Regions from separate parts of the Paraburkholderia sp. BR14320 genome, predicted to be linked through region 1. Evidence: predicted binding sites of a transcription regulator. Region 1 holds the regulator's gene; each other region holds the start of a gene.
The links. Region 1 encodes HrcA, which represses chaperone genes, less so after heat shock. Its sites were predicted from a motif close to TTAGCACTCNNNNNNNNNGAGTGCTAA; they were not measured.
Positions count from the first base shown of each region.

Region 2: the regulator HrcA is predicted to act here: its motif matches at 1,075-1,101, upstream of groES (co-chaperone GroES).
Region 3: the regulator HrcA is predicted to act here: its motif matches at 4,374-4,400, upstream of rpoH (RNA polymerase sigma factor RpoH).

Region 1 is NZ_JBFPKG010000027.1:73,946-79,780, forward strand. Features, by position in the region: gene dnaK (molecular chaperone DnaK) at 1-284, opposite strand, end outside; gene grpE (nucleotide exchange factor GrpE) at 615-1,202, opposite strand; gene AB3X89_RS23670 (hypothetical protein) at 1,566-1,727, shown strand; gene AB3X89_RS23675 (RNA-binding S4 domain-containing protein) at 1,699-2,106, opposite strand; gene hemH (ferrochelatase) at 2,115-3,185, opposite strand; gene hrcA (heat-inducible transcriptional repressor HrcA) at 3,364-4,383, opposite strand; gene AB3X89_RS23690 (NAD kinase) at 4,594-5,508, shown strand; gene recN (DNA repair protein RecN) at 5,564-5,835, shown strand, end outside.
Region 2 is NZ_JBFPKG010000033.1:1,026-6,860, forward strand. Features, by position in the region: gene AB3X89_RS25995 (hypothetical protein) at 1-47, opposite strand, end outside; gene AB3X89_RS26000 (hypothetical protein) at 367-756, shown strand; gene groES (co-chaperone GroES) at 1,173-1,463, shown strand; gene groL (chaperonin GroEL) at 1,517-3,157, shown strand; gene cysC (adenylyl-sulfate kinase) at 3,362-4,000, opposite strand; gene AB3X89_RS26020 (hydroxymethylpyrimidine/phosphomethylpyrimidine kinase) at 4,115-4,978, opposite strand; gene AB3X89_RS26025 (rubredoxin) at 5,277-5,447, shown strand; gene AB3X89_RS26030 (hypothetical protein) at 5,749-5,835, shown strand, end outside.
Region 3 is NZ_JBFPKG010000017.1:5,965-11,799, reverse strand. Features, by position in the region: gene AB3X89_RS17635 (fumarylacetoacetate hydrolase family protein) at 1-369, opposite strand, end outside; gene ybiB (DNA-binding protein YbiB) at 592-1,563, shown strand; partial or broken gene AB3X89_RS17625 (2-isopropylmalate synthase) at 1,941-2,927, shown strand; gene AB3X89_RS17620 (nuclear transport factor 2 family protein) at 3,119-3,502, opposite strand; gene AB3X89_RS17615 (acyloxyacyl hydrolase) at 3,544-4,107, opposite strand; gene rpoH (RNA polymerase sigma factor RpoH) at 4,462-5,397, shown strand; gene cydP (cytochrome oxidase putative small subunit CydP) at 5,813-5,835, shown strand, end outside.

The DNA of each region.
Region 1 (5,835 bases):
TTGATGATCTTGTAGGGCATCAGGCCGATGTCCTTCTGCACTTCCTTCTCTTCGAAGCGGCGGCCGATCAGGCGCTTGACCGCGAACAGCGTGTTCTTCGGGTTCGTGACCGACTGACGCTTGGCCGGCGCGCCGACCAGGATCTCGCTGTCTTCCATGTAAGCGATGATCGACGGCGTGGTGCGCGCGCCTTCCGAGTTCTCGATGACCTTGACCGAGTTGCCTTCCATGATCGCCACGCACGAGTTGGTCGTGCCGAGGTCGATGCCGATGATTTTGCCCATTTTTACAAATCTCCTGACTTTGATCGCTGCGGAAAGCGCCCGGTTGGCCCATCTGGCGGCGGGACGATCCGCTCTCAATTCCTACCTGCACTCAAAATAAGTGCGGCCACATCGTTTTCAAGACCTCTATTGCGATGCGGTCTTTAATTTTTTTCAATCACGGGGCGGGCTCGTGAATCCTTGCTGCGAGCCCGCTCCGTCAGCTTGCACGGCGCCCCGGCGCGGTCCGCCGGAAGTGCCTGAATCGACTGGATGTTTCGCGGCGCGCGCCGATGCGAAGCGACGAGGCAGACGCCGCCGGCGCTGACGCCGAGATGCCCGTCGACGTGCTTACTTCGGCGCCGCGACGGTCACGAGCGCGGGACGCAGCACCCGATCCGCGATCACGAAGCCCTTTTGCAGCACCGCGACGACGGTGTTCGGCTCCTGGTCGGCCGGCACCATCGAAATGGCCTGATGGCGATGCGGGTCGAACTTCTCGCCGACCGGATTGATGGCCACGACGCGGCCCTTCTCCAGCGCGCCGCTCAACTGGCGCAGCGTGAGTTCGACGCCTTCGCGGACCTTCTGCAGGTCGTCGGACGAATGGGCGACGGCCGCCTCAAGACTGTCGACCACCGGCAGCAGATGCTCGGCGAAGTTCTCGATCGCAAACTTGTGCGCCTTGGCGACGTCTTCCTGAGCGCGACGGCGCACGTTTTCGGTTTCGGCCTTCGCGCGCAGGAAGTCTTCCTGCAACTCGGCGATCTTCGCCTGAGCGTCGGCCAGCGCCTGCTCGGCGGCTGCCTGGGCGGATTCAGTGGTGGCGCCGGTGTTCTGCTGTTGAGTAGCGGCCTCAGCCGTCTCGGCGGCCTGGCGCGCGGCTTCGTCGGCGGGCGTGGGATTCTGGCTCGTCGGGTTCTCTTGCGTGTTTTCCATGTCGCTGAAAGTCGTTAAAAAGTAAAAGCAAAGGCGGAAAAAGCCGTTCCGACACCGTACGATTCGTGCTTCGCAAAATCGCGACACGTGTCTTCGCGCCGATCCGCCAGACCGGACCCCAGATGGGGTCTGAAATAGCCGTTTCAAGCGGCTCCGAGGTTTTTTCGCACCACCGTCGTGCAGGCGAAATGCGCCGTAACAAGCATTCACGTGGCGCAATCAGATAGGGATTGAGTGCAGCCCGCAACTGACCTATTCTCCAGTCATGGAGCGGCAACGCACGTTAACCCTAATTTGACGTAAGCCTTACCGACACCTGACAGTCGTTCCGATAGCCCGTTTCAGCCCATCGAGGGGAGTACCGTGAAACTGACCGTTGCAATCGGGGTGGTCGCACTGGTACTGATCGCGGGCACCACGACAATCTGCATGTCCGGCGCGGTCAACGACCACACCACCGAGTACGGTGGCGCACATGCCACGGTCGAGCAGTTTTTTAGTTCCCACCCGAAAATCTGTCGATAGTGCGCCGGTCGCGCTTGGTCGGTCGCCCGTGCAGCGCGGCGGCCGGCTCGTGATACACCTTGCGCCGTTCCTGCTCGACCTGCCGCTTCTCCTTGCTCTGCGAGGTTTCCGCGTAAAGCGTCTGCGCCACGCTCGCCGGGCCGCGTACGTCGCATACGCCCAGCACCTCGACCTGCCACACGTAGCGCTCGATCTCGATTTCGACCAGATCGCCGACACGCACGTCCTTGGCCGGCTTCACGGCCGCGCCGCCGATGCGCACCCGCCCCTTGTCGACCGCATCCGCGGCCAACGAACGCGTCTTGAAGAAGCGCGCGGCCCACAGCCATTTGTCGATGCGCAGTTTCGCGCCCGGTTCGGTTGAAATACGGTAGTTCATCTGCGTATTCAAGCTCCTGTCGTGTGCGGCACCGGCACCGCTTGCACCGGCCAGCCCTGCAGGTGTTGCGCGACAATTTCGCCGAGCGCGGCAACCCACGGCTGAGACGCGTTCAGACAGGCGATCCGGTGAAACTCCTTGCCACCCGCCTGTAGAAATTCGTCGCGCACTTCCATGCCGATTTCCTCGATCGTTTCGAGGCAGTCGGCGGTGAAACCCGGACAAAACACATCAGCACGCCGCACGCCTGCCGCGCCGAGTTCCTTCAACGTCGGCGCAGTATAGGGCTGCAGCCATTCGGCCTTGCCAAAGCGCGACTGGAACGTGATGCGGCATTCGACCGGCGTCAACTCGAGCGCCTGCATCAGCAGTGCGCCGGTCTGCTGGCATTGCTCGTGATACGGGTCGCCGAGGTCGAGCGTGCGCTTGGGAACGCCGTGGAAACTCAGCACGAGCTTGTCGCCACCCGCGAAATCGGGGCGGCCGTGCAGATGCCAGTGGTGATGCACCTGCGCGGCAAGCGCCGCGATATACGCCGGGTGATCGGCGTACTGGCGAACCGTGCGGACTTCCGGCTGGTTACGCATGCGCTTGAGCGCGGAAAAGGCTTCGTCGAACGCGGTCGCGGTGGTCGACGCCGAATACTGCGGATACATCGGCATCAGCAGCACGCGCTCGGCGCCAGCGAGCTTCAGCTGGTTCAGCATTGCGGGAATGCCGGGCGTGCCGTAGCGCATCGCGTAGTCGACCAGCACCGTGTAGTCGTTGACTTGCAGCAGATGGCGCAAGCCCTCGACCTGCTTTTCGGTGTGCACGCGCAGCGGCGAGCCCTCGGGCATCCACACCGCCGCGTACTTCCTGGCGGAGCTGCGGCCGCGAAACGGCAGGATCAGCAGACGCAGAATCAGCTGCCACAGCAGCGCGGGAATTTCGACCACGCGAGGATCGGACAGGAACTGCGCGAGATAGCGGCGCACCGCGCGCGGCGTCGGCGCATCGGGCGTGCCGAGGTTGATCAGCAACACGGCGACGCGATGCGATGTGGCGTTCTGTGATGGCCGCTCGAGGTCGAAGCGCATAGGCAGCAGAAATCGCCGCGTCACGCGGCGAGTCGATTCAATGGAGATTCATTATAGCGGCGCGGGTTCGGCCGGGCGCCGCCGGACCCTGGCCATTCGGACGATTGGCAGACGCCGCCCGTTCGCGCATCATGGCCGGCACGGGCTGCGATGACGGCAGCGCCGCAAAGCGCGAGGACTACTGCTGGCTGAGCGTCATGGACAACAACCGCGCGGTGATGTCCACGATCGGAATCACGCGGTTGTAGGCCATGCGGGTCGGTCCGATCACACCGAGCGTGCCGACGATCTTGCCGTTCACCTCGTACGGCGCGGTGACGACGCTCATTTCCTCGATCGGCACCAGCGTCGATTCGCCGCCAATGAATATTTGCACGCCCGCCGCATGACTCGACACATCGAGCAACTGAAGGAGGCTGGTCTTCTGGTCGAACACATCGAACAGCTTGCGCAGGCGCGCCATGTCCGACGAAAGATCGGCGACTTCGAGCAGATTGCGCTCGCCCGAGATCAGCACGGTCTCGCCGGTATCGGATTCGTCGGTGCTCGCGGTGACGGCCGCGTGCATCAGCGAAGTCATGTCGCCACGCAGCTCGTCGATTTCCTCGCGCAGGCGGCGGCGCACTTCGTCGAACGAGAGGCCCGCGAAGTGCGCGTTGATGTAATTGGAGGCTTCCACCAGCTGCGAAGGCGAAAAGTCGCGCTGGGTGGCGAGAATGCGGTTTTGCACGTCGCCTTCGGGCGTCACGATGATCAGCAGAATGCGCTTGTCGGACAGGCGCATGAATTCGATCTGCTTGAATACGTGGCTGCGGCGCGGTGTGAGCACCACGCCGGCGAACTGCGACAGGTTGGACAGCACGCTCGCCGCCGCGGCGACGATCTTCTGCGGCTCGCCCACCTGCAGCGTGGTTTTGACCGCGCGCATCACCGCTTCTTCGTCGGCGGCGGACTCGACCGTCAGCATCGTGTCCACGAACAGACGGTAGCCGCGTGGCGTCGGAATGCGCCCCGCCGACGTATGCGGACTGATCACGAGCCCCAGATCCTCGAGGTCCGACATCACGTTGCGGATCGTGGCCGGGCTCAGCTCGAGGCCCGAGTAACGTGACAGCGTGCGCGAGCCGACCGGCTGACCTTCGGCGATGTAGCGCTCGATCAGCGTTTTGAGGAGGGTTTGTGCGCGAGGATCTAGCATGACGAAAAATTTTAGCTCAATGGCATCGCAGCCGCGAGCGCCCGCGGCGCCCGCTCCCGGCAAATGCGCCGCCGTCGGCGAGCGCGCATGTCATCGGGTCTTCACCATTCTAACGATAATCGCGACATGCGCAGACGCCCCGCGTGCGCCGACCCGCTACCGGGTTGGCCTGCGGTTCTTTTCAGGCCCTACCTATGGTGTAATGCCGGCATGCAAGTGACCAGCCAGTTCAAGACCGTCGCGCTCGTCGGGCGCAGCAATACGCCAGGCATCGGCGAGCCGCTGACCGCGCTCGCCGCGTGCCTCGCCAGGCTCGGCCTCGAAGTCGTGTTCGAAGCCGACACCGCCGCCGAAATCGGCGTAACCGACTACCCGGCGCTGCGTCCCGCTGAGATCGGCGCGCGCGCCGACGTTGCCGTGGTGCTCGGCGGCGACGGCACGATGCTCGGCATCGGCCGCCAGCTCGCGCCATATCGCACACCCTTGATCGGGATCAACCACGGGCGGCTCGGCTTCATCACCGACATCCCGATCTCCGACATGCTCGAGACCGTGCCGCAAATGCTGTCCGGCAATTTCGAGCGCGAGGAGCGCGTGCTGCTCGAAGCGCGCATCGTGCGCGACGGCACGCCGATCTACCACGCGCTCGCGTTCAACGACGTGGTGGTCAACCGTAGCGGTTTTTCGGGCATGGCGGAGCTGCGCGTGTCGGTCGACGGCCGCTTCATGTACAACCAGCGCTCGGACGGCCTGATCGTTGCAACGCCGACCGGCTCGACCGCGTACGCGCTGTCGTCGCAGGGGCCGATCCTGCACCCCCAATTGCAGGGCTTCGTGCTCGTGCCGATCGCGCCGCACGCGCTGTCGAACCGGCCGATCGTGCTGCCGGACGACTCGAAGGTCAGCATCCAGATCGTTTCCGGGCGCGAAGTGAACGTGAATTTCGACATGCAGTCGTTCACGTCGCTGGAGCTCGGCGACACGATCGAGGTGCGCCGTTCGCGTCATACGGTGCCGATGCTGCATCCGGTCGGCTACAGCTATTACGCGACGCTGCGCAAGAAGCTGCACTGGCACGAGTACCCGTCGCACGAAGAAGATCAGAGGCCGCAAGCGGCGCCTTGAAGCGCAAACGCCGCAGCGACCGCCACCCGAATCCCACGCTTACCCGACGACCTCCATGCTTCGCCACCTCTCGATACGCGACTTCGTCATCGTCGCCGCGCTCGACCTCGAATTCGACAGCGGCTTTACCGTTTTCTCGGGCGAAACCGGCGCCGGCAAATCGATTCTGATCGACGCGCTCGCGCTCGCGCTAGGTGCGCGCGCCGATGCGAGCGTCGTGCGCACCGGCGAGAGCCGCGCCGACATCACCGCGGAGTTCGAAACGCACGCACAGGTCGATCAATGGCTCGATGCGCAGGCGCTCGGCGCTGCCGATGACGGCCAACA
Region 2 (5,835 bases), on a different contig from region 1:
GTGCTCGTCACCAATAGCGTCAGTACGGTATATGTTTTAAATGCCATCGCAGTCACTCCCGCAGCGATGTCTCGCCTTTTTGTGTTTGATTTCGTGTCGTTTCGAGCTTGTTGTTGATGCCTGGCGCTCGTGTTTCTGTCGCGGCCTGCCGATAGGCCGTGGCGTTGCGGTGCTCGTGCCACGGCTCCCCGGAAGGGCACGTCGCGAATGCCGGTTTAACGAGCGTAGCACCGCGGCTTGGCCGCGCGATGCATCGAATAGCGCGCGAAAACGCCATCGTGCAGTGCAATCAGGACACAATCGGCAAGGCGGCGTTGCAGATCGGGACAATCCCTGGTCGCCACGAAGGATCGTCAGGAGTCGAAGATGAAGAACCTATCGTATCGCTATCGACCGCTTTGCGCTGCGCTTTGTTGGTCGATGCTGTCGCTCGCGGCGCCGCTCGCGAGCGGCGCGAGCGACGCCAACATGAGCGCGGAGACGGCGGGCGAGCGGGCGAATTTCGCGCAGGCGTTTTGCGGCGCGTCGCCCGAGCGGATCGGCGCCTATAAGGAGCGGCTCCGAAAGGTGCTGACCGGAGCGACCGATTTCGATCAGCGCTGGGACGCGGGCTGGCATCGCGCCGACGACACCAATAGCCAGATGAACGCACTGCGCGAGCGAGATCCGAAGGAATTCGCAGCGCGCATCAAGGTCAATTGCGAACGGCTCAAGTGGATGGCAGGTAATGCGTTGCGCCCGCCTGCGCAGAAGTGAGTCGAACCGGATGAGCCGGTCGGTGTCGCGGGCCGTACGGGCCTTGCGACCTTATGCTCGACCGGACGGGGGTTTTCCCTGGAAACAGGAGATCCGACGGGATGGAGTACGGTGCGCGGCTGCTGTTTGTCTGCGATACCGCCCCCTCTCGGTGCGGCGACAGGCCGCGAACCTCGCTGCAAGTATTTGTTTTTGCTCGGGTTCGCAGCTCACGCGCATGACCGCGCCGATGCGCCCGCACCCCGCCGGTCGGGCAAAACCCCGCCCGCGGTGTCGCTCCTCCGCACTTCTTGAATTTGTCACTACCCGTCCATATAATTAGCACTCGCTGCACGAGAGTGCTAACAACATCTCCGGTTGGCTCGTCCAGCCGGGTTTTCTCAGCGTTCTTCAGTCTCAATCAGAGAGGAGTATGTATGAACCTTCGTCCTTTGCATGATCGCGTGATCGTCAAGCGTCTGGATCAGGAAACCAAGACCGCGTCGGGCATCGTGATCCCCGAAGCCGCAGCGGAAAAGCCGGATCAAGGTGAAATCCTCGCAGTCGGCCCGGGCAAGCGCGACGACAAGGGCGCAGCGATCGCCCTCGACGTGAAGGTCGGCGACCGCGTCCTGTTCGGCAAGTACGCAGGCCAGACCGTCAAGGTCGACGGCAACGAACTGCTTGTGATGCGCGAAGAAGACATCATGGCCGTGGTGCAGAAGTAAGCGCAACGTCGCTACTTCCCCGGTTATATCCAAAGTATTCAAGGAGTTAGAAGATGGCAGCTAAAGACGTCGTATTCGGTGATTCCGCCCGTGCCAAGATGGTCGAAGGCGTGAACATTCTCGCCAACGCCGTGAAGGTCACGCTGGGTCCGAAGGGCCGCAACGTGGTCCTCGAGCGCAGCTTCGGCGGCCCGACGGTCACCAAGGACGGTGTGTCGGTCGCAAAAGAGATCGAACTGAAAGACAAGCTCCAGAACATGGGCGCGCAAATGGTCAAGGAAGTCGCTTCCAAGACCAGCGACAACGCAGGCGACGGCACGACGACCGCTACGGTTCTCGCGCAATCGATCGTCCGCGAAGGCATGAAGTACGTCGCATCGGGCATGAACCCGATGGACCTGAAGCGCGGCATCGACAAGGCTGTTGCAGCCGCAATCGAAGAACTGCGCAAGATCAGCAAGCCGTGCACGACCAACAAGGAAATCGCCCAGGTTGGCGCGATCTCGGCGAACAGCGATTCGTCGATCGGCGAGCGCATCGCTGAAGCCATGGACAAGGTCGGCAAGGAAGGCGTGATCACCGTCGAAGACGGCAAGTCGCTGCAAGACGAACTTGACGTCGTCGAAGGTATGCAATTCGACCGCGGCTACCTGTCGCCGTACTTCATCAACAACCCGGACAAGCAAGTTGCCGTGCTCGACAACCCGTTCGTGCTGCTGCACGACAAGAAGGTATCGAACATCCGTGATCTGCTGCCGGTTCTGGAACAAGTCGCGAAGGCTGGCCGTCCGCTGCTGATCATCGCTGAAGACGTCGAAGGCGAAGCGCTCGCAACGCTGGTGGTCAACAACATCCGCGGCATCCTGAAGACCGTTGCTGTCAAGGCACCGGGCTTCGGCGATCGTCGTAAGGCGATGCTGGAAGACATCGCGATCCTGACCGGCGGTCAGGTCATCGCTGAAGAAACCGGCCTCACGCTCGAGAAGGCAACGCTGGCTGAACTGGGCCAGGCGAAGCGTATCGAAGTGGGCAAGGAAAACACCACGATCATCGACGGCGCTGGCGAAGCAGCGAACATCGAAGCTCGCGTCAAGCAAGTGCGCAAGCAGATCGAAGAAGCGACCTCGGACTACGACCGTGAAAAGCTGCAAGAACGCGTTGCCAAGCTGGCAGGCGGCGTTGCAGTGATCAAGGTCGGTGCTGCGACTGAAGTCGAAATGAAGGAAAAGAAGGCACGTGTCGAAGACGCACTGCACGCAACGCGCGCAGCTGTGGAAGAAGGCATCGTCGCTGGTGGCGGCGTCGCGCTGATCCGTGCACGTACGGCGATCGCTGGCCTGAAGGGCGCTAACGCCGATCAGGACGCAGGTATCAAGATCGTTCTGCGCGCAATGGAAGAGCCGCTGCGCCAGATCGTCACCAACGGTGGCGAAGAAGCGAGCGTCGTCGTGGCAGCGGTTGCTGCTGGCAAGGGCAACTACGGCTACAACGCAGCGACCGGCGAGTACGTCGACCTGGTTGACGCAGGTGTCGTGGACCCGACGAAGGTGACGCGCACGGCGCTGCAAAACGCAGCTTCGGTTGCTGGCCTGCTGCTGACGACCGACGCAGCTGTCTGCGAACTGCCGAAGGAAGATGCTCCGATGCCTGGCGGCATGCCCGGCGGCATGGGCGGCATGGGCATGGACATGTAATTCCGCTCGGGCCTCGTGGTCCGGTCGCGTGGTTGAATTGCCGCGCGTCTGGATCACGGACGAGGCCCGGTTGGAAGTCCATGAGGGGGAGTGCACCGCGAGGCGTTTCCCCAAACGAAAAAACCCGCTCAGGCGGGTTTTTTCGTTTGGGCGTCGGGGTTGATGTGGCGGCCGGCGAGCGCTTCCGGACGCCCTGAGTTCGGATCAGGCGCCCGCGGCGTGAGCCGTACGCTGAGCCGATCTTCCGAGACACTTTTCGCGCAGGTAGTGGAAGATCTGCGCGACGCTTTGCGCGGGGCTCAGCGCTCCGGTGTCGACGTGCAGGTCGGGATCGATCGGTGCTTCATAGGGCGCCGATACGCCGGTGAACGAGCTGATCTCGCCTGACCTCGCCTTCGCGTAAAGACCTTTGGGATCGCGGCTCGCGCAGGTGGCGAGCGAGGCGGAGACGTGGGTTTCGACGAACTTGTCTGCTCCGATGATCTCGCGCGCCATTGCGCGGTCTTCGCGTAGCGGTGAAATCAGCGCGGTGATCACGATCAAACCCGCGTCGTTCATCAACTGGGCGACGTGCGCGACGCGGCGGATGTTCTCGCGCCGGTCGTCGCGCTCGAAGCCCAGATCGCTCGCCAGACCTTGGCGGATGTTGTCGCCGTCGAGCACATAGCAGGCATGACCGAGCGCGATCAGCCGCTCCTCGAGCGCGAACGCCAGTGTCGATTTACCGGCGCCGGACAGGCCGGTCAGCCAGATCGTGGCGGGCGTCTGATCAAATATGCGCAGGCGGTCCTGCGCCGCGATCTTGCCGGGGAAGCGTTGCACGAAGCTGGGCGGCTCTTTCATGTAAAAGTTCTCCTGACTCCTCTGGCTCACTCGCAGTGCCAGCCTTGTCGCGACGTGCCAGCGTTGTGCAGGCGTTCCGTGGAATCCGCGATCGATTACCGATGAATGACCAGGTCAGTGCCGCGCTTCGCCGGGCGCTGCGCCCTTGCCTTGCGCGGGCGGGGTTTCGTCGTCGTCGCTGCTGCGTGCCCAGAAGAACCGATCGGGCATGTACGCCCCCATGCCGGGTCGGAACGCATTGCGCACCGCCTGATACAGATACTCCTGACTTTCGCGCACAGCTTCCGCGGGCTCCTGGCCGTTGGCGAGCAGCGCGGCGATCGCTGCGCCGAGCGTATCGGTCAGGCCTGTCAGCCGATGGGGCGCGCGGTCCCACATGTCCTGACGCAACTGGCCGTCCTCGCTGAAGAGCGTGTTGACGAGCCGGTGCGTGCCGGTTTCCGTCGACAGAATGTATTCGCAGCCCTGCGACAGCAGGTGCGAGATCGCGGCGTCGAGGCTCGGCGCCTCGGCGTCGCCGTCGGGCTGCGCGAGCGCAAGCAGCGTCGACGCGTCGGCGACCAGCAGTGTGGTTTGCGGTGCGAGCAGATCGGCGATCGCTTCGCGCAGTTCGTCGGCGGCGAGCACGTGTTCGTCGTCGAGCGTGAAGTCCGGGGCGAGGATCAGCGGGACATCGTCGTAGTCGGCCACCACTTCCGCGATCGCGCTGACCACTTCGGCGCGCGTGCACGCGCCGACCTTGAAGGCGGCGATCGGCATGTCCTCGAGCAGCATGCGCGCCTGCGTCGCGACGATGTCCGGGTCGAGGCCGGTCACTTCATCGCAACTCGCCGAGTCGCGCACGGTGTAGCCCGTGAGCACGGAAACGCCGTGGCAGCCCATGCTGGCAAGTGTCATCAGGTCCGCCTGCAGGCCGGAGCCGCCAGTGGGATCGGAGAGGCCGAAGGTGAGGACGATCGGAGGCGTGTCGCTGGGCATGAAAATGGATGAGAAAAGCAGGATTTCGGCGCACAGTGCGCAAGTGGCTCAATTATGCGGCCTAAACCGTTGACAGGGCGTTTTTTCGCGCAGCTTGCCCGAGGGCGCACTCTACGGTGCCGCTGGCGCCCGCCCAACGCGTGGCAAGACGCCGCAAGCGGCGCCGGCACGGCGCGTGGGCGCCCCGCCGAAGGCCGGTCCACGCTACGATTGCGCGTTTTCGATTGCTAGGCATGGGGGCGGCAACACGGTACCATCATGGCTCCCGTTTCCACGGACTCAACGACGCGACAAAAGAATGGAATATCAAAGCTGGATGTGCCTGATTTGCGGCTGGATTTACGACGAAGAGGCCGGCTTGCCCGACGAAGGCATTGCGCCGGGCACGCGCTGGGAAGACGTGCCCATCAACTGGACGTGTCCTGAGTGCGGAGCGCGCAAGGAAGACTTCGAAATGGTCCAGATCTGAAGCACGGCAAGCCGCCGCAAGCTTCGGCCTCCAAACGGGGTCCCGAGGTTCGGTCCCCAACCCAACCTGAACCCTGAGCTTCAATCCCGAAGGTGAGCGGTGTCTCCACCGCACAATTGCTGCAATCGCTTGATGCGTCCGGCGCGCCCGGCGCCTGTCAGAGCGCGCTGGCGCGGAACATCGCCGGACGCGTCGTGTCGCAACGGTAGTCTGTCATTGTCCTGTCGCCGGTTCGCGCGGTGGCCGCTCACTCGGCACGCGGCGCGAAGCGACGGCGCCGTCAGCTTCGTGTCGCCTGCCCATGACTCTTCGATCCGCTGCACCCGTTTCCATCGATGCACTGCCGAATCCGCGCGGCGGCGCTGTCCGCTCCGCGGAACTTGCGCTC
Region 3 (5,835 bases), on a different contig from region 1:
TTCGCCTTGCAGGTCGCGACGCGTCATGTCGAGACCGAGCGCATAGCCGTAGACGTGGTCGAGCGCGCGCTCGACGGGGATGTCTTTGCCGCCCTCGCCGATCGCCGCGACCATTTCCATTTCGAAATGGACGTTCTTCGTCTGCGACGGATACGGGAATTCGCCGGTCGTGCCCGGCGCGACGTAGACGACCGCATCGGCCGGCTTCGAGAAGAAGAACGGCGGTTCGCGGTCCGGGTCGTGGCCCATTTCACGCGCATGCGCTTCGTAGTTGCGCCCCACGCAATAGATGCGGCGCACCGCGAACTGCTCGCTCGACCCGACGACCGGCACCGCGACCTGCGGTGCGGGTGCAAACACGTAACTCATCCCGTTCTCCGTTTTTCGATGGGCGCCGCCGAGGCGGCGAGAAACATCGAGTGTAACGCGCGGCACGGCGCGAGTGCGTGTCAGACGGGCGGTCGCGCGTCATCGCGTGCCCGCTGCGCCGCTGTTCGCCCGCTCGCCATAGATGCGATACTCACACCGAATAGCTTCCCGAATGCCGTAGCCGACGCCCAAGCGCGGCACGCCACCCGCCCTCTGCGCACGATGACCGACTCGACCACTACGACTTCTCCCTTCCCCTGCGCCCGCTTCATCAAGGAAATCGGCCGCGGCCCGAACGGCGCCCGCGCGCTGACCGCCGACGACACCCGCGCGCTCTACACCGCGATGCTCGACGGCCGCGTCGACGATCTCGAGCTCGGCGCGGTGCTGCTCGCGTATCGCGTGAAAGGCGAAACCGCCGACGAACTCGCCGCGATGCTGGCCGCAGCGCATATGTCGTTCGAGCCGGTGCGGCTGCCGCACGGCGCGTTTCGGCCCGTGTCGATTCCGTCGTACAACGGCGCGCGCAAGCAGCCGAACCTCGTGCCGCTGCTTGCGCTGCTGCTCGCGCGCGAAGGCGTGCCGGTGCTCGTGCACGGCGTCACCGAAGATCCGGGTCGCGTGACGAGCGCGGAAATCTTCACGCATCTGCGCATCGCCCATGCGCAGTCGCACGCGCAGATAGAAGCGGGTCTCGCCGAGCGTCGCGTCGCGTTCGCGTCGATCGACGTACTCGCGCCCAAGCTCGCGCGCCTGCTCGCGCTGCGCCGGCGCATGGGTGTGCGCAACTCGACGCATACGCTGGTGAAGCTGCTGCAGCCATTCGCGCCCGCGGGGCTGCGGCTCGTGAATTACACGCATCCGCCGTATCGCGACAGCCTTACGCAGCTGTTCATCACGCATCCCGATGCGGCCGTCGGCGGTGCGCTGCTCGCGCGCGGCACCGAAGGCGAGGCGGTGGCAGATACGCGCCGCCAGGTGCAGGTCGACTGGCTGCATGACGGCATCTGCGAGACGCGGCTGCCGCACGAGCGCTCGTCGCCCGATGCGCCCGAAGTCGAGCTGCCCGAAGCGCGCGACGCCGCGACCACGGCCGCCTGGATCGACGCCGTGCTGCGCGGCGAAGCACCGGCGCCGGGCGCGATCGGACGGCAGGTCGAGCTGATCGTCGATATCGCGAAGACGGCGGCCTGACGGTCGCGGGTTGACAGGCCGGCACACGCCGTCATACATTTGGCCCCATGCGTTCCCTTCCGAACACCCTCCGAATTATCTCCGGCCGCCTAGCGCGGCCCCTATCGCTACGCCTGGCGTAAGTCACGCGTAGCGCCGCGCGCTGGCAGCTCCGGTTGCCGTCGGCGGTCCTCCCGGTAGTTCCCGCAGTTTCGCTTCACCCCGTCGTAGTTCTCCACAACCTTGTCGTCGTTTGTATTCGTCCGTTTACCGCGCGGACGAAGCGAGAGGATCAAATGCACGTTGCCTCGGGCATCCGCATCGTGCATGCGTGACAGTCGGCCAACCGCTCGACGTCCCAACCTCCGCCGACGACACCACGAATGAGGCACTTCACCATGTTGCGCAGTCCCGCTGAAAAGTACCGCCCCTTTCCCGCCGTGCGCCTGACCGGTCGCAAGTGGCCGAGTCGCACGATCGACGCCGCGCCCGTCTGGATGAGCACCGACCTGCGCGACGGCAACCAGGCGCTGATCGAACCGATGAACGCCGCGCAGAAGCTCGAGTACTTCGAGATGCTGGTCGCGATCGGTTTCAAGGAAATCGAAGTGGGTTTTCCGTCGGCGTCGCAGACCGATTTCGACTTCGTGCGCAAGCTGATCGACGAGCGGCGCATTCCCGACGACGTCACGATCGAGGTCTTCGTGCCGTCGCGCGCGGAGCTGATTACACGCACGTTCGATGCGCTCGACGGCGCGCCGCGCGCGATCGTGCATTTGTATAACGCGATCTGCCCGTCGTTCCGGCGCATCGTGTTTCAGCAATCGAAGGACGAGATCAAGGCGCTCGCAGTCGAAGGCACGCGCGTCATCAAGGAACATGCGCAGGCGCGGCCGGGCACACACTGGATCTTCCAGTACTCGCCCGAGACCTTCAACACGACCGAGCTGCCGTTCGCACGCGAGGTGTGCGACGCGGTCGCGCAAATGTGGCGGCCGACGCGCCATCACAAGATGATCGTCAACCTGCCGGCGAGCGTCGAAGCGGCCACGCCGAACATATTCGCCGACCAGATCGAATGGATGCACCGCAACCTCGGCTACCGCGACAGCATTGTGCTGTCGGTGCATCCGCACAACGATCGCGGCACCGCGGTGGCCGCGGCGCAGCTCGCGCTGCTGGCGGGCGCGGATCGCATCGAAGGCTGTCTGTTCGGCAATGGCGAACGCACCGGCAACGTCGATCTCGTCACGCTCGCGATGAATCTCGACACGATGGGTATCGACAGCGGTCTGGATTTCTCGGATCTCGCGACGATCCGGCGTGTGGCGGAGCACTGCACGGGGCTTCCCGTGGCCGCGCGGCATCCATATGCGGGAGAAGTGGCGATGCGCGGCACACGCGAGCCGCGCGACGCAGATGCCGAGCGCGATGAATACGGCGCAAACAGCCGCGATAAAGCTGACGATTGCGTAATCGCGTAAATCCGACTTGAGCTTGCGGCGGAGGAGTGCGCACCCCGCATTCCGCCGCCAGGATGGGCGCGCTCACGAGGCGCGCCCGCGCGATGAGAATCTCACTCCAGCGCGCAACGCGTCGCCTGCCATGCGATCAGCCGCCACTGGCCGTCTTCGTGCGTGTGGATCGCGGTATAAGCAATCGGGAACAGCAGCGCGCCGTTGTTCGCTTCCATCTCGATCAGCGCGCGTCCCGTGACCACGTAGGTTTCGCGCCCGGCCGGCAAAACTTCCTGCGACTGCACTTCGATTTGCCGATAACGACGGCGCCCCGCGGTGATCCCGTCGATGAACTGTCGCTTCGTCTCGCGTTTGCCGTTCGTATGGACGTAGCTCACGTTGTCCGCGAGCAGCGTGTCGAGCGACTGCCCGTCGCCGTCGACCATCGCGCGAAATCGCTCTCGCTCGAGCCCGCGAATCGCTTCGATCATCTTTGCCGCCATTGCAGAGCCCCTCGAACACCGTGAGCCGCAAGGGGCCACGGTCAGAAGTGATATTGCAAATATAGCTGGCTGAAATTTATACCAGGATTCGGCTCTTTGATACCGCCATTGGAAACATGCTGGAAGCGGTAGCCGGCGGCATACTGCTGATGAGCGCCGAACTGCAGCCCAACGCCCGCCATCTCGGTGAACTGGAACGCGGTGCCCAACGTGAAGTCGGAAGAAATGCGCGGACTGGTCAGCAATCCGACACCGGCACCCACCTCGATGAATGGCCGCACTGAACCCGACGACTTGACGAAGCGGATCACCGGCATCACGCCGATCTCGCCGATGTTGTCGTGAACGTTTCCTTCATTGGTGTGCCACCACGCGACGTGCGCCTCGCCGATCAGCGCGAAATGCCAGTCGCCGATCTGCCACCAGGTGAGGTTCGGGTCCCAGACCGCGCCGAGATCGAGCCTCTTGACGTGACGATCACCGACGCCGGCGGCCACTTGCACGCCGAACCGGTCAGCCTGGGACGCGCCCGCCGCACCCAGCAGCAGAACGGCCAACGCACTTTTTAGAGTAAGTCTACGGACCACAAGATTCTTCTTGTTCATTCGGCCCCCATACTGATGACTATTAAGCGAGCGCCCCCTTTATTCCAAGCATGGATTCCGGGGCAAGTATGTTCCAGTTAATGCGCCCGAACGGCAATTATTCTCCCTGAAACCGGACGACGTCAGTCGATCATGAGTCTGCAGCCGCCTCGAACGGTAATTTGTACAGGCTCAACACACAGCGCAAATAGAGCGTATGATGGCTATCAGAAGTCAAGATTCAATAGGATTTTCGGGAACTTGGATACCCCTGCGACCTCTAAGTATTAGCACTCGGCAGATCTGAGTGCTAACATCCATCGCTGGAGTCGTTTACTGAGTACGCTATTGTCTGATTCCAAAGGAGCTTCACACGTGAGCCATGCAATGACCCTTCCGAGTACTTTGAGCCCGTCGTCGGCTAAGGCCGCTCCGGCAGGTGCACTGGCGCTCTCGCATTCCTCGCTGCTGTCCGGTCAACTGGGCAACATCGACGCCTACATTCAGGCGGTCAACCGGATTCCAATGCTGACGCCGGCGGAAGAACGCCAGTTCGCCACCGAATTGCGCGAACACGACAATCTGGAGGCCGCACGCCGCCTCGTGCTGTCGCACCTGCGACTCGTCGTGTCGATCGCGCGTAACTACCTGGGTTACGGGTTGCCGCACGCCGACCTGATCCAGGAAGGCAACATCGGCCTGATGAAAGCGGTCAAGCGCTTCGATCCCGAGCAAAACGTACGCCTCGTGTCGTACGCGATGCACTGGATCAAGGCAGAGATCCACGAATACATCCTGCGCAACTGGCGCATGGTGAAGGTCGCCACGACCAAGGCGCAGCGCAAGCTGTTCTTCAACCTGCGCAGCCACAAGCAGGGCCTCGGCGCGTTCACGCCGGACGAGATCGAAGGTCTCGCGAAGGAACTGAACGTGAAGCGCGAAGAGGTCGCGGAGATGGAAACGCGTCTGTCGGGCGGCGATATCGCGCTCGAAGGTCAGGTCGAAGACGGTGAAGAGTCGTACGCGCCGATCGCCTACCTGGCCGACTCGCATAGCGAGCCGACCGCCGTGCTGGCTTCGCGTCAGCGCGACCGGCTGCAAAGCGACGGCATCGCAAGCGCGCTCGACGCGCTCGATCCGCGCAGCCGCCGCATCATCGAAGCGCGCTGGCTGAAGGTGGCCGACGACGGCTCGGGCGGCTCCACGCTGCACGAGCTGGCCGACGAGTTCGGCGTGTCGGCCGAGCGTATCCGGCAGATCGAAGCCAGCGCGATGAAGAAGATGCGCGGCGCGCTGACCGAATACGCGTAAATGCGTCGAAGCCATGCGCGCGTCGAATGTGTCCTGCCCAAGAGATCGGTAAAAGCGACGCACGGTAGCCGGTCGCGTACTATTTAGCGGCCATCGCACTCGAGCCCCGCCCTCGCAAGACGGCGGGGCTTTTTCATTCCTTTCGCCCATTCGTGCGCCCCCCGGCCGGCGCGCATTCGCGTCGGCCTATCCCCAAGCCGGCCTGTCGAGGCCGGTAAGCCTTTCTTGACGTATCGCAAGTCCGGTAGCAATACTGCACAGACGCAGCAAGTTTCGCGACCTGATGCCGCATGGCTAACTCTGAGCGCGCGAGGTTCCCCTCCTACAATCGGCATGCATTCGCCAGACTGCCTGACGGCAAGGGCGGTCTGGATCCGGCCGGACTCTCCGGCGTGAAGTCGTCTTTCGACCGATCATGACCCTAGCCCTCAATCGCAG